3 regions of the Paraburkholderia sp. FW306-02-B genome follow, and region 1 is predicted to be linked to each of the others. Evidence: predicted binding sites of a transcription regulator. Region 1 holds the regulator's gene; each other region holds the start of a gene.
The links. Region 1 encodes sigma-54, which starts transcription at its own class of promoters, with help from an activator protein. Its sites were predicted from a motif close to TGGCANGNAANCTGCTTT; they were not measured.
Positions count from the first base shown of each region.

Region 2: a site for sigma-54 is predicted at 4,365-4,382, ahead of pqqA (pyrroloquinoline quinone precursor peptide PqqA). Genes of this name have one in related genera too.
Region 3: a site for sigma-54 is predicted at 6,352-6,369, ahead of AC3WOG_RS30155 (methanol/ethanol family PQQ-dependent dehydrogenase). Genes of this name have one in related genera too.

Region 1 is NZ_JBYSXZ010000001.1:477,921-485,541, forward strand. It holds gene rapZ (RNase adapter RapZ) at 1-648, opposite strand, end outside; gene hprK (HPr(Ser) kinase/phosphatase) at 748-1,716, opposite strand; gene AC3WOG_RS02155 (PTS sugar transporter subunit IIA) at 1,843-2,358, opposite strand; gene hpf (ribosome hibernation-promoting factor, HPF/YfiA family) at 2,672-3,031, opposite strand; gene AC3WOG_RS02165 (RNA polymerase factor sigma-54) at 3,201-4,718, opposite strand; gene lptB (LPS export ABC transporter ATP-binding protein) at 4,907-5,692, opposite strand; gene lptA (lipopolysaccharide transport periplasmic protein LptA) at 5,689-6,360, opposite strand; gene lptC (LPS export ABC transporter periplasmic protein LptC) at 6,381-6,989, opposite strand; gene AC3WOG_RS02185 (KdsC family phosphatase) at 6,986-7,546, opposite strand; gene kdsD (arabinose 5-phosphate isomerase KdsD) at 7,546-7,621, opposite strand, start outside.
Region 2 is NZ_JBYSXZ010000002.1:2,002,257-2,009,877, reverse strand. It holds gene AC3WOG_RS30210 (helix-turn-helix domain-containing protein) at 1-511, shown strand, start outside; gene AC3WOG_RS30205 (c-type cytochrome) at 730-1,023, shown strand; gene AC3WOG_RS30200 (DUF3564 domain-containing protein) at 1,070-1,444, shown strand; gene AC3WOG_RS30195 (DUF2964 family protein) at 1,511-1,702, opposite strand; gene AC3WOG_RS30190 (sigma-54-dependent Fis family transcriptional regulator) at 2,197-4,173, shown strand; gene pqqA (pyrroloquinoline quinone precursor peptide PqqA) at 4,447-4,521, shown strand; gene pqqB (pyrroloquinoline quinone biosynthesis protein PqqB) at 4,591-5,514, shown strand; gene pqqC (pyrroloquinoline-quinone synthase PqqC) at 5,517-6,236, shown strand; gene pqqD (pyrroloquinoline quinone biosynthesis peptide chaperone PqqD) at 6,233-6,514, shown strand; gene pqqE (pyrroloquinoline quinone biosynthesis protein PqqE) at 6,516-7,621, shown strand, end outside.
Region 3 is NZ_JBYSXZ010000002.1:1,992,540-2,000,160, forward strand. It holds gene AC3WOG_RS30130 (branched-chain amino acid ABC transporter permease) at 1-549, opposite strand, end outside; gene AC3WOG_RS30135 (branched-chain amino acid ABC transporter substrate-binding protein) at 575-1,708, opposite strand; gene AC3WOG_RS30140 (D-amino acid dehydrogenase) at 2,160-3,404, shown strand; gene AC3WOG_RS30145 (maleate cis-trans isomerase family protein) at 3,401-4,177, shown strand; gene adh (aldehyde dehydrogenase) at 4,458-5,978, opposite strand; gene AC3WOG_RS30155 (methanol/ethanol family PQQ-dependent dehydrogenase) at 6,452-7,621, shown strand, end outside.

The DNA.
Region 1 (7,621 bases):
GAGAAAATCCATCACAGGCTTATCGAGGCCCGTAAGCGGTCGCAATTCATGATCGTAGTACGGGTTCGGCAGCGTGCGTACGTCGAAAACGAAATCGGCATCGAGCGGCACGCCGCGTTTGAAGCCGAACGACTCGAACATCAGCACGAGACCCGAATGCTCCTGCTCGATGAAGCGTTTGACCCACGCGCGCAGCACGTTCGCGCGCAGATTGCTGGTGTCGATCTGGTGGCCGAATTCGGCCAGACCCGCCACAAGTTCGCGTTCGCGCTCGATCGCTTCGGCGAGCGACGTCAGCAGGCCGACGTCCGCGTCGTGCGCGGTCGAGCCGGACAACGGATGCCGGCGGCGTGTTTCGGAGAAGCGCTGAATCAGCGATTGCGTGCTTGCGTTGAGGAACAGGACGCGCACGTCGTGGGCGCGCGACAGGTCGCGGATCATCGCGGGCATTTCGTCGAGCGAAGCGCTCGAGCGCGCGTCGATGGCGACCGCGAGGCGGTCTTGCCCGTCTTCGGCAAGGTAATTGGCCAGTTGCGGCAGAAAACGCGGCGGCAAATTGTCGACGCAGTAATAGCCCGCGTCTTCAAGCGCGTTCAGGGCAACTGACTTGCCGGAGCCGGAAATACCGGTGATCAGGATTATGCGCATGGAGTCGTGAAATCCGTACATTTCATCATAGCATCTGGTCTCCGTGCGCGCGCCCCGCAGCCCGCCGTTGGCCGCGAAGCAAGGCGCGGTGACACGGACTCAGATCAATTTGCCGGGAAACTGGCTATCGGGATCCTGCATCGCCAGACGCTGGCGATCCATGAAGTCGCGCAACGTATCGATGCCGCGCAGTTGCAGGATCGTGTTGCGCACCGCCGCTTCGACCAGCACCGCGAGGTTGCGGCCGGCTGCCACCTGAATCGTGACTTTGCTGATCGGCAGGCCGAGCACGTCGACGGTTTGGCTTTCGAGCGGCAACCGCTGGAATTCGCCGTCAGGACGGCGCACCAGTTGCACGATCAGCTTCAGCTTCATTTTGCGGCGTACCGCGGTTTCGCCGAAGATCGTCTTGATGTCGAGCAGCCCGAGGCCACGCACTTCGAGCAGGTTTTGCAGCAGCGGCGGGCAGCGCCCTTCGACGAAATCCGGACCGAGGCGCACGAAATCCACCGCGTCGTCGGCCACGAGGCCGTGGCCGCGGCTGATCAGTTCCAGCCCGAGTTCGCTCTTGCCGAGGCCCGAATCGCCGGTAAGCAACACGCCCATGCCGAGGATGTCGAGGAATACGCCGTGCAGCGTGGCGCGCGGCGCCAGAATGCGCGACATGTAGAGGCGCAGGCTGTCGATCACCGCAGCGGCGGACATCGGCGTGGTGAAGAGCGGTGTCGACGAACGCGTGCAGCGCAGCACGAGTTCCGGCGGCGCGGCGACGCCGCCCGCCACCACGAGAAACGGCGGTTCCAGCGCGATCAGTTCGGCCATATGGCGCGAGCGGTCTTCGTCGGTCTGGCGCTTGTAGTAGTCGATTTCGGCGTCGCCGAGCACCTGAATCCGGTTCGGGTGGATCAGGTTCAAGTGGCCGACAAGATCGGCGCTCGACGTGGCATTGGCGACCGATTCCGAAGAAAAGCCGCGCTCCCAGCCTTCATGCCCCGTCAGCCAGCTCAGCTTCAGCGTGGCGGCGTTGTCGTCGAAAATGCTCTGGGCGTTGATGCTGGACGTATCCATGAGTCAGTGACTCCAGTGTGGGCCGCTTGCCCGGCAAGGTATGGCCGCGCTAACGCGGACCGCGCACCGTGCAGGGCTGAACCCGCAAGCTCGCGGGGAACCGGCGTGCGGATAACCGCCGATGCATCAAGGTTGCCACTGAGTGAGCAGGCGATGCAACGCTTCGCGATTTTCTTCCGTGTGCAGCCGCTCGCGGGCTTCGCGATCGGACAGCAACTGGGCGATCTCCGAAAGAATTTCGAGGTGTTGCTGGGTGGCCTGTTCAGGCACCAGCAGGAAGATCAGCAGCGAAACCGGCTGACCGTCGGGCGATTCGAAGGGGATGGCTTCGGCGAGGCGGACGAACGCGGCGAGCGGCTGCTTCAAGCCTTTGATCCGGCCATGCGGAATCGCGACGCCTTCACCAAGCCCCGTCGATCCGAGGCGCTCGCGCGCAAACAGATTGTCAGTGACCGTGCTACGGGCGATGCCGTTCTGGTTCTCGAAAATCAGGCCCGCTTGCTCGAACACGCGTTTCTTGCTGGTGACCGATAGTCCGACGACGACGTTCTCGAGGGGAAGAAATTTGGCTAAACGATTCATGTTGACAGGCGAAAACGTGGCCTGGGTTCTCCTCGCTGGGGCGTTTGAGTGGTGTTCCATTCGTTTTGATGCTCACGGCGATGTGCATTGGAGTCCGACAGCGCAGGACTCCGGCCGACCGACTTCCGTTTGAGCTCGCTTGACCCCGATGGTAACCGGAACATTATAGAACAGGGTAGGCACGGATGGTGCGGCGCGCCATCGATGCGTGATGGGTTTGTTCGATGGGTACAACGATCGCGGCGCCGCAGCCCGAGACGGGGCTCGCACGGGCTTCAAAAGCGGCCCAAGATCAACCCGGGAGTGGCCCAGAAACGAAAAACCGCCCGGTTTCGGGCGGTTTAGCTGGGTAAGGAAAACCTTCCAATTTTCCTTATTGCGGCGGCACGTCAACTTGCGGCGCCAGCGGCTGGTACTTGATCGCCTCATGCTGATGGCCCTGCAGACGATCTTTGTGGCGTATCACTTGCCGGTCGAGCTTGTCGATCATCAGATCGATCGCAGCGTAGAGGTCGCTGTCACAGCTCTCGACAAAGATATCTTTACCCTTCAAATGCAGGTTGATTTCAACCTTTTGCCGCTTTTCCTTTTCCTTGTGGTTGTCGACCGAGAGGACCACACTGCCGTCGATGACCTGATCAAAATGTCTTAGCACCCTATCCAGTTTGGTGATCACGTATTCGCGCAACGCAGGCGTTACTTCGAGGTGGTGTCCACTGATCTGCAGATTCATAGTGCTTCTCCAAGCTAGATGCCGCTTGTTCCGCACAATGACGTAGGTCCGGTCGATCGTCGGCTTGCCTGAGTCGCCCCCCGGTGACTGACTTCTGGCAGGTCGCATCGGCCGGCCTGTCCGCCAACTGCGGAGCGGCCGGTAAATGCCCGCCGCGGGAGGCGACGGGCTACAGAGACTTGCGCAGGTTGACTGCCGGAATCTTGAGCGCTTCGCGGTACTTCGCAACGGTACGCCGTGCGACCACGAAGCCCTGTTCCGCCAGCAGTTCGGCTATGCGGCTGTCTGAAAGAGGAGATTTCGGGTTTTCCGCTCCTATCAGTTGCTTGATGAGCGCGCGAATCGCCGTGGAGGAGGCCGCGCCGCCCGTGTCGGTTGAGACGTGTGACCCGAAGAAGTACTTAAATTCAAGCGTCCCGAATGGGGTCAGCATGTATTTACCGGTTGTCACACGCGAGACAGTCGACTCGTGTAGGCCCAGCGTATCAGCAATTTCCCGCAAAACCAAGGGGCGCATGGCAATTTCGCCGTGCACAAAAAAGCTCTTTTGACGTTCGACAATAGCTTGCGCGACCCTCAGGATCGTCTCGAACCGCTGCTGGATATTCTTGATCAGCCAGCGCGCTTCCTGCAGTTGCTGGCGCAACGATCCGCTGCCCGGATCGCCCCGGTTATTGCGCAGAATATTCGCGTAAAGATGGTTGATCCGCAGCTTCGGCACGACTTCCGGGTTCAGTTCCGCCTGCCAGCCCTGTGCCGTTTTGCGCACCATGATGTCCGGCACGACATAGTCCGCTTCCGCCTTGCCGTAGGCCGCGCCGGGAAACGGCTCGAGCGAGCGTATCAACAGATGCGCATCGCGCAGGTCGTCGTCGCTGGCCTTCAGATGTTTGCGCAGGCGCGTGAAATCGCGCGCCGCGAGCAGTTCCAGATGATGGGCAACGATGTCGAGCGCGAGCGTGCGGGTAGGCGAGCCGTCGAGCCTCAGCAGCTGTAGCTTGAGACATTCGGACGCGGAGCGCGCGCCGACACCCGCCGGGTCGAAACTATGCAGCAGCGCGAGTGCGGCGTTCAACTCGTCGAGGTCGACTTCGAGCTCTTCGGGCATGTCGGCCAGCACTTCGTCCAGCGTGGCGGTGAGGTAGCCGTCGTCGTCAAGCGATTCGATCAGGAAGGTGATCAGCGCGCGGTCGCGCTGGCCCGCCTGGGTAACGCGCAATTGCGCCATCAGGTGATCGCGCAGCGAGGTGCTCGATTCGTGGATTTGCAGCGGCGGCAGATCGTCGTCGTCCGACGCGTTGCCGGAGCGGCCGTAGTCGTCGAGATTCCATTGCGACGCGTCGCCGTTACCCTCTCCCGCGAGGCCGTTATATTCGTCGACGCCCTGCGGCTCGCCGTTCTCGGCGCGCTCGCTGCTGCTGGTGGACGAGGACGACGTATTGCCCCCCATCTGGTCGGGCGGCGCCGAGGAGTTGGGCGCCTGGGCGATCAGCGAGCCGTCGGCCGCCACGCGCAGGGGACTCGCGATCCAGTCGTCCTCGTTCTCGAGGAGCGGATTCTGCGAGATCGCCATTGCGACTTCCTGCTGCAGTTCGAGCGTAGACAGCTGAAGCAGCCGGATGGACTGCTGCAGTTGCGGGGTCAGCGCAAGATGCTGCGATAGGCGGAGTTGGAGGCTGGCTTTCATGGCAAGTTGAGATTCATTGTAGAGAGTTTGCCACGACCGCGATACCTTGCGACATTCGCAATAACGCGTGCGCCGGTTTTCGGCAGCGCCGGGCGCGGGACGGCCCAGGTCAAAAGTGCGGATGTGCGGCTGCCGCAAAGGGGCCGGCGGATGATGCGCGTTCGCTCCGCCGGCAATCCTTTGTGTACTTACATGCGGAAGTGTTCGCCCAGATAGACACGCCGCACGCTTTCATTTTCGATGATGTCGCTTGGCGCACCGGCAGCCAGCACGCTGCCGTCGCTGATGATGTATGCGTGATCGCAGATGCCGAGCGTTTCGCGCACGTTGTGGTCGGTGATGAGCACGCCGATATTGCGCTGTTTCAGGAACTTGACGATCTTCTGGATTTCCAGAACCGCTATCGGATCGACACCCGCGAACGGTTCGTCGAGCAGAATGAAACTCGGATTGGTGGCCAGCGCGCGCGCGATTTCAACCCGGCGCCGCTCGCCGCCCGACAGCGACAACGCCGGATTCTCGCGTAGGTGAGCGATCTGCAGTTCGTCGAGCAACGCTTCGGTGCGGCTGGTAATGGCGTCTTTCGAGAGCCGCTTGCCGTTGTCTTCGTGCTGCAATTCCAGCACCGCGCGAATGTTTTCTTCGACGGTGAGCTTGCGGAACACCGAAGCTTCCTGCGGCAGATATGACAAACCCAGCGATGCGCGCTTATGAATCGGCAGCAAGCTGATCGACTTGCCGTCCAGATCGATTTCGCCCGCATCGAGCGGCACGAGGCCGACGATCATATAAAACGAGGTGGTCTTGCCGGCGCCGTTGGGGCCAAGCAGACCGACCACTTCGCCGCTTTTGACGTCGAGCGATACATCTTTGACGACAGTGCGCGAGCCGTAACGTTTTTTCAGGTTACGGACCGCCAGCGAACTGCTGGTGCCGGCCGGCTTGCGATTGGGGAGGGACGCGGAGGTGCTCACTGGTTCGGCGCTCCCTGGATCGTGGTGGACGGCGCGAGCGTGGCCGATGCGCCGTTCAGCGGCGCGGCGCCGCCGTTGCGCGGCGACAGCATGGCGCGCACGCGGCCGTTCGGATTGCCCGGGCCGGCGACATCCTTGCCCGCCTTCGCAGTGTAGAAGTCGCTCTGGCCGTCATACGTGATGACGCTGCCGTGCACCTGGTCCATGACCGTGGACAGGCCTTGCAGGCGTTTCACGGTGGCGTTGGTGGTCAGCGTGGTCAGATCCTGCTTGCCGTCGTAGTCGATGCGGATTGCCGTGCCGTCAATGTATTCGTCGAGGCCTTCGCGTTTCTGGCGGAAATACGACAGATTGCCGCCCGACGAAGTGCCGGTGGCGTACTGATAGCCCTGCGGGTCTTGCGTGACTTCGACGCGATCGGCCTTGATCACGATCGTGCCCTTGGTCGCAACCACGTGGCCGGTGAAGATGTTGACCTGCTTCAGGTCGTCGTAAGTCATGTTGTCCGCTTCGATATTCAGCGGCTTGTCCTTGTCGGCGCGATCCGCGTGCGCAAGCGGCGCGAAGCCGGCGAGCGGCAACGCGACAAAGAGCGCAGCGAGTCCGGCGCGGCACGCGGACAGGGTACGCGAGCGGCCGGTATCAAAACGGGGGAACGATTCGTTCATGCAGTCACGCCTGGAATGGATTACCCGGGTTGCCTGGGCGAGCTGGCGGAGCCTTCGGACGCGGCGATCGCGCCGCGCACGTTGCCGAACAGCTGCATAACCCGGGTGACGTTGTTGTAGTTCATGCCGCTGGCTGTCATCACAGACATGCCGCGCTGAAGTTTAACCGGCTTTTCGGTCTCGATCACATCGTCGTTGACCAGCACCCTGAAATGCTGCGAATCCGCTTGCATCTGCGGATCGCCGTTGCCGGCCACCCGCAGAATGCGCGCGTTGTCGTACAGATCCACGATCGAGGCATCGCCGTTCACCTTGCCGGTGTCGCCGGTCGCGGTGACGATCGGCTTGCCCGGCTGGAAGGCGCGCATGGCCGGCTTGACCAGATCGCTCAGTTCGTCGTCTTCGTAATGGATCAGGTGCGTTGCGGTCAGGCGGTATTGCGTCGAGCCCGACTGGTCGAGTTCGGAAACCGAGAAGTTGTCCGCGAAGTAGTCGGGCGTGTGCTCCTTCGGGCGCGCCACGCCTTCGTTTTGCCGCGGCATGGTGGCTTGCAGCAGCCACCACGTGATGCCGGCGAGCGCCGCCATTGCAACGAGCGGAATCAGTGAGGTCAGGCGGAACTGGTTCATCCGACGAGGCCTCGCTGTTCGCCGCTGCAGGCAGCCGCGAGAAGCGCCTCGTATTTGTGCTGCGCGCGCAGCAACGTGTCGCAGACTTCGCGCGCCGCTCCGTGACCGCCACGCGCTTCGCTCACCCAGTGGGCGCGGGCGATCACTTCAGGATGCGAATTGGCCGGCGCCGCGGCGAAACCGACCTTCAGCATCACGCCGAGATCGACCCAGTCGTCGCCCATGTAGCCGCATTCTTCCGGCGTCATGCCGGTTTGCTTCAGCAGGTCCGCGAACGCTTGGGGTTTGTCTTGCACGCCCTGATAGACATGGGTGATGTGCATTTCCTTCGCCCGCGCCGCGACGATACCCGACTTGCGGCCGGTGATGATCGCCGTTTCGATGCCGGCCTCGCGCAGCAGCTTCATGCCGTGGCCGTCCATCGAGTTGAACGCCTTCATCGTGTCGCCTTCCGCCGTAAACAGCAGGCCGCCGTCGGTCAGCACGCCGTCGACGTCGAAAATCATCAGCTTGACGCGGCTTGCGCGTTCGGTGGCGGTAAGGGGCGCGGCGGCCATCAGATCACCTTCTTCGAGAACAGATCGTGCATGTTGAGTGCGCCGATCAGCTTGCCTGCTTCGTCGACGACCAGC
Region 2 (7,621 bases), on a different contig from region 1:
CGGCTCGTTCAAGACCGTCGTCATGCATCGCGACGGCCGCGAACAGGTCACCGGCTTTCATCTGGCGGGCGACTCGCTCGGTCTCGACGGTGTCTGCTCAGGCCGGCACAGCTGCGACGCGATAGCGCTCGAGGACAGCAACGTCTGCATCATTCCGTTCCATCTGCTCGAAGTCATGTGCCGTGAGGTGAAGGTCGTGCAGCAGCACGTCCATCGTCTGATGGGCGGCGAGATCGTTCGCGAGGCGAGCCTCATGATGCTGCTCGGCACGATGTCCGCCGACCAGCGGGTCGCCGCATTCCTGCTGAACCTGTCTGGAAGGCTCAAGACACGCGGCTATTCGCCGGCGGAATTCAATTTGCGCATGACGCGCGAGGAGATCGGCAGCTACCTCGGGATGAAACTCGAAACGGTCAGCCGCATGTTTTCAAAATTTCAGAAAGACGGCCTGGTCGATACACACGGCAAGCAGATCAGGATTCTCGACCTCGAGGGCCTCGCGCGCATCTAGTCCGGGCAGAGCATGCACGGCTCGTCACCGCTGTTCGACGCGATACCGCTGCGCGCCACTGCCATGGACGAATCGTCGGACGGAAGGAGAAACATTGCCTTGATATGAGTCAATCGCGGGCACGGCACCGCCTTTACACTGAACTCGCAACCCTTCCTGGAGTGTGTCCCGTGAACGCCCCGCCCCTGCGCTATCTCCCTGCAAGCGCACTTACGCTGTTGCTGGCAGCAAGCGGCGCAGCGCTCGCCCAGTCCGAGCCGACGGCGCTGGTCGATCAACAGCATTGCATGTTCTGCCATACCCGGGACGCGCCTTTTCTCGCGCCGTCGTTTCAACAGATCGCCAACCGTTATCGCGGCGTGCCGAACGCCGACGTCATGCTTGAACACAAGCTGCGACTTGGCGGCAAGGCCCACTGGGGCGATATGGCAATGCCTTTGGCGGCGGAGCGTGGCGGCCCGTTGACGTCCGGGGATGCCCACACGTTGATCCAGTGGGTTTTGAGTCAATAGGCACCCCGCTTGTTTGCACATGTTCGCACCATGCACGGAGAACATCATGCGCCTCACCATCCACCTCGACACGTTCGACCGTGTCAATCCCATGGCATTCGTCATCCTGTGGCTCGACAAAGACACGCGCCAATGGTCGCGCGAGGGGCATATGGGGCTCAAGTTGCCCGAATGGGGCGCCTTGCACGTCGATTGCGGCAACACGCTCGTCTGCGGACCGCACGATTCGACGCCCTGTTGCATACTCGAAGGGCTCGATCTGAACGCCGGTTCCGGACCATTCGAGGGCGAGACCGGACGTGCGCAATGGTGCTCCGATGCGGGCAGATCGCTGATGACGGGTCATTGGCACGTGCAATGTGTCGACAATGAAAGCACGCAGCCGGAAGACGGCATCTTTGCCGCCGATGACAGCGAATAAGCGTTGCCGCCCCGGCCACCAGGGTCGAGTACTACTGCGGGACTGATTGCCGGTCCTGACCGTGTATCAGGTATCGTCTCCCGCGGTAGGGTTCAGCAGGATGACGAAGCAGGCAACACCGGCAACCAGCGCCGCCGCGCCAAAGCGAACGAAGTCCGTACTATCGAACAGCAGGCCGCGGATCAATGCCGTCAAACCGGCTAATGCGACAAAAACGGCAACCGCCGCCACGACGATCCTCGGTTCTGCCCGGACCATGATTTCTCCCTTGGCTCAAGGCGAGTGATTTCGCATCGACGCGGCTGTTCGCGAGCCGTCGATCACGAATTGATCATCGATCCAGCCAAGGTATTGTTATTGATTTGCATCAAGGTCTGGATACTTCACTTCATTTGCAAGCGGGTCTCGCAAAACCGAGGGACCATTCAACAGGAGAAAGCCGACCAGCGCTCGGCGCCGTTCTTCTCTTGATATGGATCAAGCGCATCGCCGGCCTGACCGTCATAGTCGACTTACGCCCACGCTGATTCATCGAAAACATCGAGATTAAGCGGTCCGGCGTTCCGACGTTCGATCGTGATGTGACCGTTGTGGGGCACCCGTCTTGACGTCTTCAAGACCGCCGCGCAATCGATGTCCACCACGGGCGCCCCGTTCTCACGAATGGAGTGCCGGATCTGGCGCGCGATTTGCTTAAAGTTGCACCCATACGGTTCTGGCGAATGACCAGACCTGACTCGCAGGAGGAGACAATGCGCGATGATGTCCATCACGCCACGACGGCAGTCGCACCGCGTGAAGCGGCCTGGCTCACGCCATCCATTCAGAAATCACACGAGCGCTCGCAGACATTCGGCTTGAGTGCCTCGATGCGGCCGGACTACGACGTCCTGCCGGCCGCGGAACTCGCGTTGAAGCTGGAGCAAAGCCGCATTCTGTGCGCGCATGCCACCCCGGTGATGGAAACGCTGCACGAACAGATCGTCAACACGCAGAGCATGATCGTGCTGACCGACGCCGAAGGGCTGATCCTTCATTCGATCGGCGACGATGACTTTCTGCGGCGAGCAGAGAAAGTCGCGCTGCGCCCGGGCGCGAACTGGGCGGAAGACCGGCAAGGCACTAACGCAATCGGCACGGCGCTCGCGGAGCGATGCCCGACGGTCGTGCATGGCGCGCAGCACTACCTGGCAGCCAATCGCTTCCTCACCTGCTCCAGCGTGCCGATCCTCGATCCGTACGGCGATCTGATCGGCGTGCTCGACGTCACCGGCGACCATCGCAGCTACCACCAGCACACCATGGCGCTGGCGAAAATGTCCGTGCAGATGATCGAGAATCATTTATTTACCAACACCTTTCGCGAAACCTTGCAAATTGCCTTTCATGGGCGGCCCGAATTTCTCGGCACCTTGATGGAAGGCATCGTCGCGTTCACCTGCGATGGCCGCTTCCTGTCGGCCAATCGCAGTGCGCAATTCCAACTCGGCCTGCCGCTCGCCGGATTGCGCGCGCATACCCTGTCGTCGCTATTCGGCCTCACCAGCGCGCAACTGATCGACCGTTTGCGCGTCAGCCGGGACCGGCACCTGTCGCTGAATCTGAACAACGGCACAGTAGTTTGCGCGCACGTCGAGTTCCGGCGTGTCACGCGCGTCGACGACGGCTGGCCGCCGGAGGTGCAACGCGAAGCACGACCGGCGCACCGGGCCGAGCCGCCACCGCCGCCGGCCGCGAGCGCACTGTCGAGACTCAGCTATCTGGACACCGGCGACCCGCAGATCGCGGCGGTGATCGCCAAAGTCCGCAAGGTGATCGGCAAGGACATTCCGATCCTGATTACCGGTGAGACGGGTACCGGCAAGGAACTGCTCGCCCAGGCGATCCACAACGACTCGCCGCGCCGCGCGGGTGCGTTCGTCGCGGTCAACTGCGCGTCGATACCGGAAACGCTGATCGAATCCGAGTTGTTCGGCTATGAAGAAGGCGCCTTCACCGGTGCACGGCGCAAAGGCGCTGTCGGCAAATTGCTGCAGGCCAACGGCGGCACCTTATTTCTCGACGAGATCGGCGACATGCCCTATCCGCTGCAGGTGCGGCTGCTGCGCGTGCTGCAGGAGCGGCTGGTCAATCCGCTCGGCTCCGCGAAGTCGATTCCGGTCGATATCGCCATCATTTGCGCAACCCACCGCGATCTGCGTGAAATGATCGCGCAGAACCGCTTTCGCGAGGATTTGTATTACCGCCTGAATGGGCTGGTGGTGAAATTGCCGCCGCTGCGCGAGCGCACGGATCTGTCCGCCGTGATCCAGAAGATGCTTCAATGCGCGTCTTCCGAAAGCGCTGACGGGCAGCGTCTGAGCGTCGCCGATGAGGTGATGACGCTGTTCGAGCGATGTGCATGGCCCGGTAATTTTCGCCAGCTCGGCAATCTTCTGCGGACCGCCGCCGCCATGGTCGATGCGGACGGCCAACTCCGGCGCGAGCATCTGCCCGACGACTTCTTCGACGACCTGCGCAGCGCTGCCGCCGCGCCTGCGGGCCCCACGGAAACCTTACCGCTATCAAGCGGGCGGCTGGAGGACGTCGCAGCCAGCGTCATCGCCAGGACGGTTGCGCAGCACGGCGGCAACGTGTCGGCCGCCGCTCGCGCGCTCGGCGTCTCGCGCAATACGATCTATCGCAAGCTACCCGCGCAAGGCCCGGACAACGCCGACGACGCGGTCTGACCGCTTGCGTCACAGGTGCTCCAATTTGCAACAGTGGTGTACTCGAATTGAACAGCGCGTTGTTTGCCGCGCCGGGTCGGATGGTCCGTTTTTGCGCGGCAAGGAGTGCGCTCGTGTCCAACAATGCATCCGTTCGGGATGCAAAACGCTTTTGGGGAGTCGAGTGCGTCCGAAGCACCGCTTGACACGCCCGGCATAGACCTTGCGTTTGATCGATATGACCGCTTCCTCGATGCGGTTCCTCAATCACATGTCGTATCCAAGGAGACAGCCATGCAATGGACCACCCCCGCCTATACCGATCTGCGTTTCGGTTTTGAAATCACGATGTACATCGCCAATCGCTGAAGCATCGAAGAAGCGCCGCCCGCCTCTCGCAGTGAGTGAGCGTGCGCGGTGGCGCCCGGAGCATGGCTCATGAAGATCAAGATTCTTGGCTCGGGTGCGGGCGGCGGACTGCCGCAATGGAACTGCAACTGTGCGAACTGCACCCAGGCCCGCAACCAGACCGGCGGCGTGTTGCCGCGCACCCAATCGTCGATTGCAGTGAGCGGGAACAGCGTGGACTGGATTCTGATCAACGCATCGCCGGATCTGCTCGCACCGTTGCGCGCGAATCCGGAACTGCAACCCGCCCGCTCGATCCGCGACAGCGGCATCGCCGCCGTCGTGCTAATTGACGCGCAGATCGATCACGTCACCGGTCTGCTGATGCTGCGCGAACGCACGACGCCCCTGCCGCTGTATGCCTGCTCACCCGTGTTCGACGACCTCTCGACCGGCTTGCCGATCGTGCCGCTGCTCGATCATTTCTGCGGCGTCGAGCGTCACGAGATCGCGCTCGAACAACCCTTCACGGTCGCGCCGGTGGAGGGCATCCGCTTCACCGCGTTGCCGATCGAGAGCAAGGCGCCGCCTTATTCGCCGCGCCGCGCCGAAGCCGCGCCCGGCGATAACATCGCGCTGCTGATCGAGAACGTCGCCACAGGTGCGCGCGTTTTCTATGCGCCGGGTCTCGCGGCCGCGCCGGAAGCCGTGCTCGAAGCGATGCGCTCTGCGCAACTCGTGCTGGTCGACGGCACCTTCTGGTCCGCTACGGAGATGATCGACCTCGGTCTGTCCACTCATCACGCGGCGGACATGGGCCATCTTGCGCAGTGCGGCTATCAGGGTCTGCCAGGCATGGTCCAACTGCTCGACGCGCTGCCCAATGCAACGCGCAAGGTGCTGATTCACATCAACAACACCAATCCGATTCTCGACCCGCATTCCGCCGAACATGCCGTGATACGCGCCCGCGGTATTGAAGTGGCACGCGACGGAATGCAATTTCAGGTATAGCCATGAACGCCCCGCTGCCCACCGCTGTTGCCCACACCGCCCCCTGGCCGCCGGGCGAATTCGAAGCGCGCCTGCGCGCGCTCGGCGCGCACTATCACATTCATCATCCGTTCAATCAGCGAATGAACAGTGGCCAGTGTTCGCCAAAGCAGATTCGCGGCTGGGTTGCAAACCGCTTTTACTATCAGATCAACATCCCGCTCAAGGACGCCGCGATCCTGTCCAACTGCGACGACCGGCAGACGCGCCGCCTGTGGATCGAGCGGCTGCACGATCACGATGGCTACGGCGGCAACCCCGGCGGTATCGAAGCGTGGGCGCACCTCGCCGACGCGGTTGGCATCGACCGTAACGCATTGTGGTCACTCGAACAGGTGCTGCCCGGCGTGCGCTTCGCGGTCGACGCCTATGTCAATTTCGCGCGGCGGGCGCCGTGGCAGGAGGCGGTCTGCTCGTCGCTCACGGAGATGTTCGCGCCGCAGATCCATCGCGACCGACTGGCCGGCTGGCCGGACCTCTATCCGTGGATCGACTCGCACGGGTTGCAGTACTTTCGCAGCCGCATTCCGCTCGCCCAGCGCGATGTCGAGCACGGGCTCGCGGTCACGCTCAGCCACTTCAAGACACTGGACGCGCAACAGCGTGCCCTCGACATCCTGCGCTTCAAGCTCGACATTCTCTGGTCGATGCTCGACGCCATCGAAAAGGCGTACCCCGTATGAACGCCCCACACCTCGACCACTACGCCAGCCTGCGACCGCGTCTGCGCACGATGTTCCGCCTGCAATGGGAAGACGCGCAGGATGCCTACGTATTGCTGTACCCCGAAGGCATGGTCAAGCTCAATCCGAGTGCGGGCGAAATTCTCGCGCGCTGCGACGGAACCCGCGAACTGGACGACATCATCGGCGAACTGGAAGATCTGTTCGGTGCGTCGGACCTTGCCGCCGACGTGTATCGTTTCATCGACCACGCGCGGCAACGCGGCTGGCTGGACTGACATGACCATGCCGACCGGCACCGCGCCCGAAACCGCGGGCACTCGCCCTTCCCCGCCGTTGTGGCTGCTGGCTGAACTCACGTACCGCTGCCCGTTGCACTGCGCGTTCTGCTACAACCCCGTCGACTTTGCCAGTCACGGCGCAGAGCTCGATACCGGCAGCTGGCGCGACGTGATCACGCAGGCGCGCGCCCTGGGCGCCGCGCAAATCGGCTTCTCCGGCGGTGAGCCGCTGGTACGCGACGACCTCGAAACGCTGGTCGAGCATGCGCGTGGATTGGGCTTCTATACGAATCTGATTACCTCGGGTGTCGGGCTCAACGAGACGCGCATCGCCCGTCTGAAAGAGGCCGGGCTGGATCATATCCAGCTCTCCTTTCAGGACTCGACACGTGAACTGAACGATTTCGTCTCCAGCACGAAGACCTTCGAGCTGAAACACCGCGTAGCGCGCCTGATCAAGACGCACGGCTACCCGATGGTGCTCAATTGCGTGCTGCACCGTTATAACCTGCCGCACGTCGGGCAGATCATCGAGATGGCGCTCGAGATGGGCGCCGACTACCTCGAACTGGCGAACACACAATACTACGGCTGGGCGATGCTCAATCGCGACCAGTTGATGCCGACCAGCGAACAGTTGCAGGAGGCCGAGGCCACCGTCAAACGGTACCGCGAACGCGTCGGCGATCGCTGCCGGATCCTGTTCGTGGTCCCTGACTATTTCGAGGCACGTCCCAAGGCATGCATGAACGGCTGGGGTTCGGTGTTTCTCGGCATCGCACCCGACGGCACCGCGCTACCATGCCACGCGGCACGCTCGCTGCCGGGTCTGGACCTGCCCCGCGTGCAGGACGCTTCACTGGCGGAGATCTGGTACGGCAGTCATGCGTTCAATGCGTTTCGCGGCGATGGCTGGATGCGCGAGCCATGCCGCAGCTGCGACGAGCGCGAGACCGATCACGGCGGCTGCCGCTGCCAGGCGTATCTGCTGACCGGAGACGCCGCGGCCGCCGACCCGGTGTGCGCGAAGTCGGCGCATCACGGGCACATCGAGCAGGTGGTGACCATGGCGCGGCGGCCGGCACGTGACGACGCCGCGCAGCC
Region 3 (7,621 bases), on a different contig from region 1:
GTCCTGATCGATCGCCAGCGCGCGCATCGCCGTGCCGAGGAACGTGTGATGGACGAAGAAATACAGCGCCAGCATCAGCGCAAGGCTCACCACGATGATGCCTATCTGTGTGAAGGTGACCTGCACACCGTGGAGATCGAATCCTGCCTGGCTGAGCACGTGCGGATAGGTGTTGAAGCCGGCGCCGTAGAGCAGCAGCACACCGTTCTCCAGCGCGAGAGAAACGCCGAGCGCGGTGATCAGAATCGACAGGCGCGGCGCGCGCAACAACGGCTGGTAGGCAAGCCGCTCGATGGCGAGGCCAAGTGCGCCGGTGACCGCCATCGAAGCGACGAGCGCAATCAGCAGGGCCAGGGCGAGTGGCAGGTGGGCCGCGGCAAGCACCGTCAAACCAGTCCAGCCGACGAACGCACCGACCATGAACAAGTCGCCGTGAGCGAAGTTGATCAGCCGGATGATCCCGTAGACCATCGTGTAGCCGAGGGCGACGAGGGCATAGAAAGAGCCGGTCGTCAGCCCTTCGACGACGAACTGGAAAAAGGTGCTCATGGCCGGGCGCGGCGCGCGACAGGGCCTACTTCATCGCCACCCAGTGCCCGCTTGAATCAAGCCGCTGGTAAGGCGTGAAATTGCCGCCGCGCACGGTGATCACGATATACACCGCGTTGCTGCGGTCACCTTTCGGGTTGAAGCCGATCGTCCCAGTTGCGCCCTGGTAGCCCGAGATCTTGTGCAGGGCAGCACTGATCGCCGCGGGCGCCGTCGATTTTGCGTTCGCGATCGCTTTTGCGGTGACCCCGACGGCATCGTATTCGTAGACGGAATAGGGGCCGGGCCCTTGCCCGTAGGCCTTCGTATAGTCGTCGACATAGCCGTGCGCGGCGCTCAGGAACTGCGCCAGCGGCGCCGTGGTGATGACCATGTCGTCAGCCGCTGGGCCGGCTGTTTTCATCAATGTGGGGTCGTTGGTGGCGTCGCCGCCCATCAGCGTCATCTTCAGGCCCAGTTGCCGCGCCTCCTTCACCATCAGCCCGGCTTCGGCGAAATAGCCGGTGTAATAGATGACGTCCGGCTTCAGCGAGGCGACATGGGTCAGCGTCGGCGAGTAGTCCATCTGGCCGGGCGTGATCGCATCGTCGTAGACGACATCGACGCCGTTCTTCTTCAGGGCTTCCACCGTGTTGTCGGCGAGGCCCTTGGAATAGGTCGTGTTGTCGTTGATGACCGCCGCACGTTTCGCGTGCAGGAAGTTCTTGATGAAGTTGGCCGCGAACGGGCCCTGCTCGTCGTCACGGCCGATCGTGCGGAACACGTTCTCGTAGCCCATCTCGGTCAGTTTGGGATTGGTCGACGCGTCCATCACGTAGGGAATGCCGACGCGGTGAAATGTCGTCAATTCCGGCAGCGCCGCGCTGGAGCAGTAGCCGCCGGCCACTGCGACAACGCCTGCATCGACGAGTTTTTGCGCCGCTTGCACCGCTGTCTGCGCGTCGCAGGCGTCGTCTTCCGGCACTAGCTCGATCTGCTTGCCGAGCACGCCGCCAGCCGCATTGATTTTGGCGGCGGCCAGCTTGGCGCCGTTGACGATGTCCTGGCCGGCATTGGCGCTGCTGCCCGACAGCGGCACCGGCACGCCGATCTTGATGGTGGCGCCCTGGCTTCGCGCCAAACCTGGGACCGTGCCGGCGAGCACGGCCAGAGCGGCCATGGCCGCGATTGTCGTTCGCCGCAAAACGCGAACTGCGTCGGGCGTGCCATTCTTCTGAGCAATCATGTTAGCGGCTCCTTATTGTGAAAGGGATCGAAGCGATCCGCCACGCGGATAGACCGGTGACATCAGAAAACGGACGAAAACGTGCGTTCGCGTGCACTGCATGATCCGCCAGATCAACGGCTTGTCTGGCAGGCTCATCGCGGCGCCGTTACGAAAGTGCTCCTTTCATGATAGGTCTCGCCGCACATGGGACGGGATAGGGTATCCGCGTATAAACCACCATTCGAAGTGTCGCCGGCGCTATATTTGAACGGCTAGCAGCTTTGCATGGGATCGGAGTAACGCGCTATGGGGCTGGAGTAAGCGCTAAAGCGCTAACTCCAGCCGACACGCGAACTCCGGTCGACAGCTAAAGCGCTAACTCCGGTCGACACGGGAGTCACGCATGAAAAGCGTAGTGCTGGGGGGCGGAATCGCAGGCGTCACGGCCGCCTGGTACCTCGCGAAAGAGGGCCGTGAGGTCACGGTGATCGAGCGCCGGCCGGGCGTCGCGCTCGAGACCAGTTTTGCCAACGCCGGGCTGGTCGCGCCGGGACATTCGTATACCTGGGCGTCTCCGCGTGCGCCGAAAATCCTGCTGAAGTCGCTTTTCGTCGAAGGGCAGGCGCTGCGGCTCAAGCTCAACGCGGACCCGCACATGTGGATCTGGTGCCTCCAGTTCCTGCGAAACTGCACGGCGGAGCGCTCCCGCGTGAACACGACGCGCAAGGTCAGGCTCTGCCGCTACGCGCAGACCCAACTGCAACAGCTGACTGCCGCCGAGAATCTGCAATACGACCGCATCAGCCGCGGCCTGTTGTATCTCTATCGCGACGAAGCGTCTTTCGCGCGCGGCACGCGGAACATGTCGATCCTCAAGGACAACGGCCTGCCGCTCGAAACGCTCGATGCGGCGCAGGTCGTCGCGCGGGAACCGGCGCTTGGCGCTGCGCGCGACAGGATTGCCGGCGCAATCTATTGCCCAACCGACGAGAGCGGCGATGCGCACCTGTTCACCCGCGCCTTGAAGACGGCGTGCGAACGCCTTGGCGTGCGTTTCGAATTCGATACGCCGATCAGTGCAATCGAGGCGTCCGGCGACCGGATAGTCGGCGTGCATACGCCGGCGGGACTCATGCGAGGTGACGAGTTCGTGCTGGCGCTCGGTTGCTGGTCGCCGATCGTTGCGCGCCCCTTGGGTTATCGGCTATCGGTGTATCCGGTAAAAGGTTACTCGGCCACTTTCCCGGTCGGGCCGGATCACCGTCCGCCGGATCTTGGCGGCGTCGATGAGAACCACCTCGTGGCGTGGGCGCGTTTTGGCCAGCGGCTGCGCTTTACTGCAACCGCGGAATTCGCCGGCTATGACACCCGCCACACGCCCGCCGACTTCACGACCATGCTGCAGGCCGCACGCGAACTGTTCCCCGGCGGCGCCGACTATGACAGTCCGTCCTACTGGGCCGGTCTGCGCCCGATGACGCCAGAGGGTATGCCGTTGATCGGCCGCACGCGTCACAGGAACCTGTATCTGAACACCGGGCACGGACACATGGGGTGGACGATGTCGTGCGGCACCGCGAAACTGCTGGCCGACATCATGGCCGGTCGCCAACCCGAGATCGACATGACAGGGATGACACTGAAATGAACACGAGTGCACTGCAGGACGACGCCTACGCAAGACTCGATTTCGTACTGGACGACGGCATCTGCCGGCGTGCCGCCATTGGCCTCGTGGTGCTCGCCACCGATCATACGATCGAACACGAATGGCGCAAGCTGCTGACGCAGGATGGCGTAGCGTTCTACGAAAGCCGCGTGTACAACTCGGCGGACATCACGCCCGAACGGCTGATGGAAATGGACGCGCGCATTGCGCCGGCGGTGGCGCTGATTCGCCCGGCCGAGCGGATCGATGTCGTGGCGTTTGGCTGCACGTCGGCATCGATGGTCATCGGCGAGGAAAACGTGTTCGCGCGCATCCGCGAAGCGCGTCCCGGTGTTGCATGCACCACGCCGATCACCGCTGCGCTCGCTGCGTTGCGCGCACTCGGCGTCCGGCGCGCCGCACTGTTGACGCCCTATGTGCGCGCGATCAACGACTATATGCGCGACTACATCGAGGCGCGGGGTGTCGGCGTCACGCGTATGGCGTCGTTCGAGCATGCGAACGACAACGAAGTTGCGCGGATTGACGCTGCGTCCCTGCGAGCCGCCGTCGAGCACCTTGCACAGAGCGCCGACGTGGACGCCGTCTTCGTGTCGTGCACGAGCTTGCGCGTCGCCGGGCTCATTCCAGAACTGGAGGCAAGGATCGGCAGGCCAGTGATATCGAGCAACTTCGCGATGGCCTGGCACGCGTTGCGCCTCGCAGGTGTGGAGGATTGCGAGCCGCATCTGGGGAGGTTGTTCGCGCTTTGATCGTAGATAAAGTGCGTGACCTGGGAGCGGTCAGAACGGCTGCTTGCCTTCGCGTTATATAACGCTTCGTTTCTTCAATGGACCTGGCCGTTCGTTCTCGGCCGATGCTACAACCAACGAACAGTTTCTCGGGATGGCGGCGCCGCGCGGGATATGGGGTGTGCTTGCGGTATGCGTGGAAGTAGAACGGAGTGGTTTGCGGTCGACAGCAAACGGCAAGCAAACGGCAAGCAAACGAAACGTCCGGAGCGGCCCTCACGCCGCTCCGGACCAGGCGGCGTTAGAAGAAACCCAACGGCTGCTGGCTATAGCTGACGAGCAGATTCTTGGTCTGCTGATAGTGGTCGAGCATCATCTTGTGCGTCTCGCGACCGATGCCCGACTGCTTGTAGCCGCCGAATGCCGCATGCGCCGGATACGCGTGATAGCAGTTGGTCCACACCCGGCCCGCCTGAATCTGCCGGCCGAAGCGATAGGCGCGCGTACCGTCGCGCGTCCACACACCGGCGCCGAGACCGTAGAGCGTATCGTTGGCGATTTCCAGGGCTTCGTCTTCCGTCTTGAACGTCGTGACCGATACCACCGGCCCGAAAATTTCTTCCTGGAAGATGCGCATCTTGTTGTGGCCGCGGAACACGGTCGGCTTCACGTAGTAGCCCTTGCTCAGTTCGCCGGCGAGCGTGTTGCGTTCGCCGCCGATCAGACATTCGGCGCCTTCCTGCTTGCCGAGATCGACATACGAGAGGATTTTTTCGAGCTGTTCCTGCGAAGCCTGCGCACCGATCATCGTTTTCGTATCGAGAGGATGGCCCTGCGCGATCGCGGCAACGCGCTTCAAAGCACGTTCCATGAAGCGGTCGTAGATCTTTTCATCGACCAGTACACGCGATGGGCACGTGCACACTTCACCCTGGTTCAACGCGAACATCGCGAAGCCTTCGAGCGCCTTGTCGAAGTAACCGTCTTCCTGGTCCATCACGTCCGCGAAGAAAATGTTCGGGCTCTTGCCGCCGAGTTCGAGCGTCACCGGAATGATGTTCTGGCTCGCGTACTGCATGATCAGGCGGCCCGTGGTCGTCTCGCCCGTGAAGGCGACCTTCGCGATGCGCTTGCTCGACGCGAGCGGCTTGCCGGCTTCAAGGCCAAATCCGTTGACCACGTTCAGCACGCCCGGCGGCAGCAAATCCTGGATCAGTTCGATCAGCACCAGGATCGACGCAGGCGTTTGCTCGGCAGGTTTGAGCACGATGCAGTTCCCCGCGGCCAGCGCCGGTGCCACCTTCCACACCGCCATCAGGATCGGGAAATTCCACGGAATGATCTGGCCGACCACACCCAGTGGTTCGTGAAAATGATAGGCCACGGTATCCGCATCGATCTCGGAGATCGTGCCCTCCTGCGCGCGGATGCAGCCGGCGAAATAGCGGAAGTGATCGATCGCGAGCGGAATGTCGGCGGCGAGCGTTTCGCGTAGCGGCTTGCCGTTGTCGATCGTTTCCGCGACCGCGATGCGCGACAGGTTCTGCTCCATGCGGTCCGCAATACGATTCAGGATATTCGCGCGCACGCCCGGTGCGGTGTCGGCCCACGCCTTGCGGGCGCGGTGAGCCGCGTCGAGGGCGAGCTCGATATCTTCTTCCGTCGAGCGCGGAATCGACGTGAAGGGTTCGCCGGTGATGGGCGACACATTGTCGAAGTATTCGCCGCGCACCGGGGGAACCCACTCGCCGCCGATGAAATTGGCGTACTGCCGCGCATACGGAAATTCGACATCGAGAAACTGCATATCTGCGTGATTCATGCTGGACTCCTCCAATGATTGTGTAGCTGGTCTCGATGGAGAAAGCATGCGTTGCCTCCACGCACCCGCAGTGCTGACGCTCTTCATCGTGCGGAGCGTTCAGCGAGAAGCGTGCCATTCGATTCTGGCCGCATCGCGATAGGCGTCAGTCGCGTATGGATGCCGTGCACCGCGTGCGGCGGACCCATCGCGGCGAGTGGATTGAGCGCGAGTCGTTCAATCCGCCCGCGTAGCAACTGTCATTTTTAGCAACACATCCTCGCTCGACTGCGCCAGTGTGCAACACCGGATGTCACGCCGCGGGGGGCGTTCAACGGCGCGGCCGCGCTCGTCCTTCGTGAGCCGCTACGGCTCGCGGCGACGCGACTGCCAATGGCACGCGACTTGCCTTGAATGGTCGGCAGCCAGTCTGCGTTCACTAGACGATGGCGCCGCCGCACGGCCTCGCGTCGACAACTCAACAGGAGACAAGGATGAAAGCACGTTTAACTTCGGCGACGCGGCCCACGGCGCTTGCGATCGGCGTGGCCGCCGCGGTCAGTCTGGTATTCGGGTCGGCTGCCGCAGCCGGCGACTATCCCGCCGTCACCTATGAGCGTTTGACAGCCGCGCAAAGCGATCCCGGTTGGCTCACCTATTACCGCACCTATAACGGCCAGGCGCATTCGCCGCTCAAGCAGATCGACGCCGCCAACGTCAAGAATCTCAAACAGGTGTGGAGCTACAAGTTCCCGGCGGATTTGCAGCAGGGTTTCGAAGCCACGCCGATCGTCAATGGCCGCTACCTGTTCGTGAGCACGCCGAAGGACAACGTGTACGCGTTCGACGCGGCAACCGGCAAGCAACTCTGGAAGTTCGAACCCAAGCTCGGCGCGGAATCGTTCAAGACCGCCTGCTGCGACGTGATCAACCGCGGTGTGGCGTTGTACGGCAAGAACGTCTACGTCGCGATGCTGAGCGGCGACGTCGCCGCGCTCGACGCGCAGACAGGCGCGCTCGCGTGGCGCAAGCAGATGTTCGAGCCGGGTCTGGGCTACGCGTTCTCCCTTGCGCCGCTCGCGCTCGACGGCGCCCTGGTGGTGGGCAGCGCAGGCGGGGAATACGGCGCGCGCGGCTTCATCGCGGCGTTGAATCCCGACGATGGCAGCGTGCTGTGGAAGCGCTTTACGGTACCGGCGGCCGGCGAGAAGGGCGGCGACACGTGGCCGAACGGCATGCAGGAGCACGGCGGCGCACCTGCCTGGCTGACGGGCACCTATGACGCCGCCTCGAAAACGCTCTACTGGGGCGTCGGCAACCCCGGGCCGTGGCTCGCCGATCTGCGGCCCGGCGACAACCTCTACTCCGACTCGCTGCTCGCACTCGATCCGAAAACCGGCAACCTCAAATGGCACTACCAGTACACGAAACATGACACGTGGGACTACGACGGCGTCAATACGCCGGTGCTCGCCACCATCAAGTACCAGGACAAGGAGTACGACGCCATCATCCATGCGGACCGCAACGGCTTTTTCCACGCGATCGACCGCGGCACCGGCAAGCTGATCTACGCGAAGCCCTTCGTCACGGCAAGCTCGGTGACAGGCTATACGGCAGACGGCGCGCCGATCCAGGACGCGTCGAAATATCCGAAGGCCGGC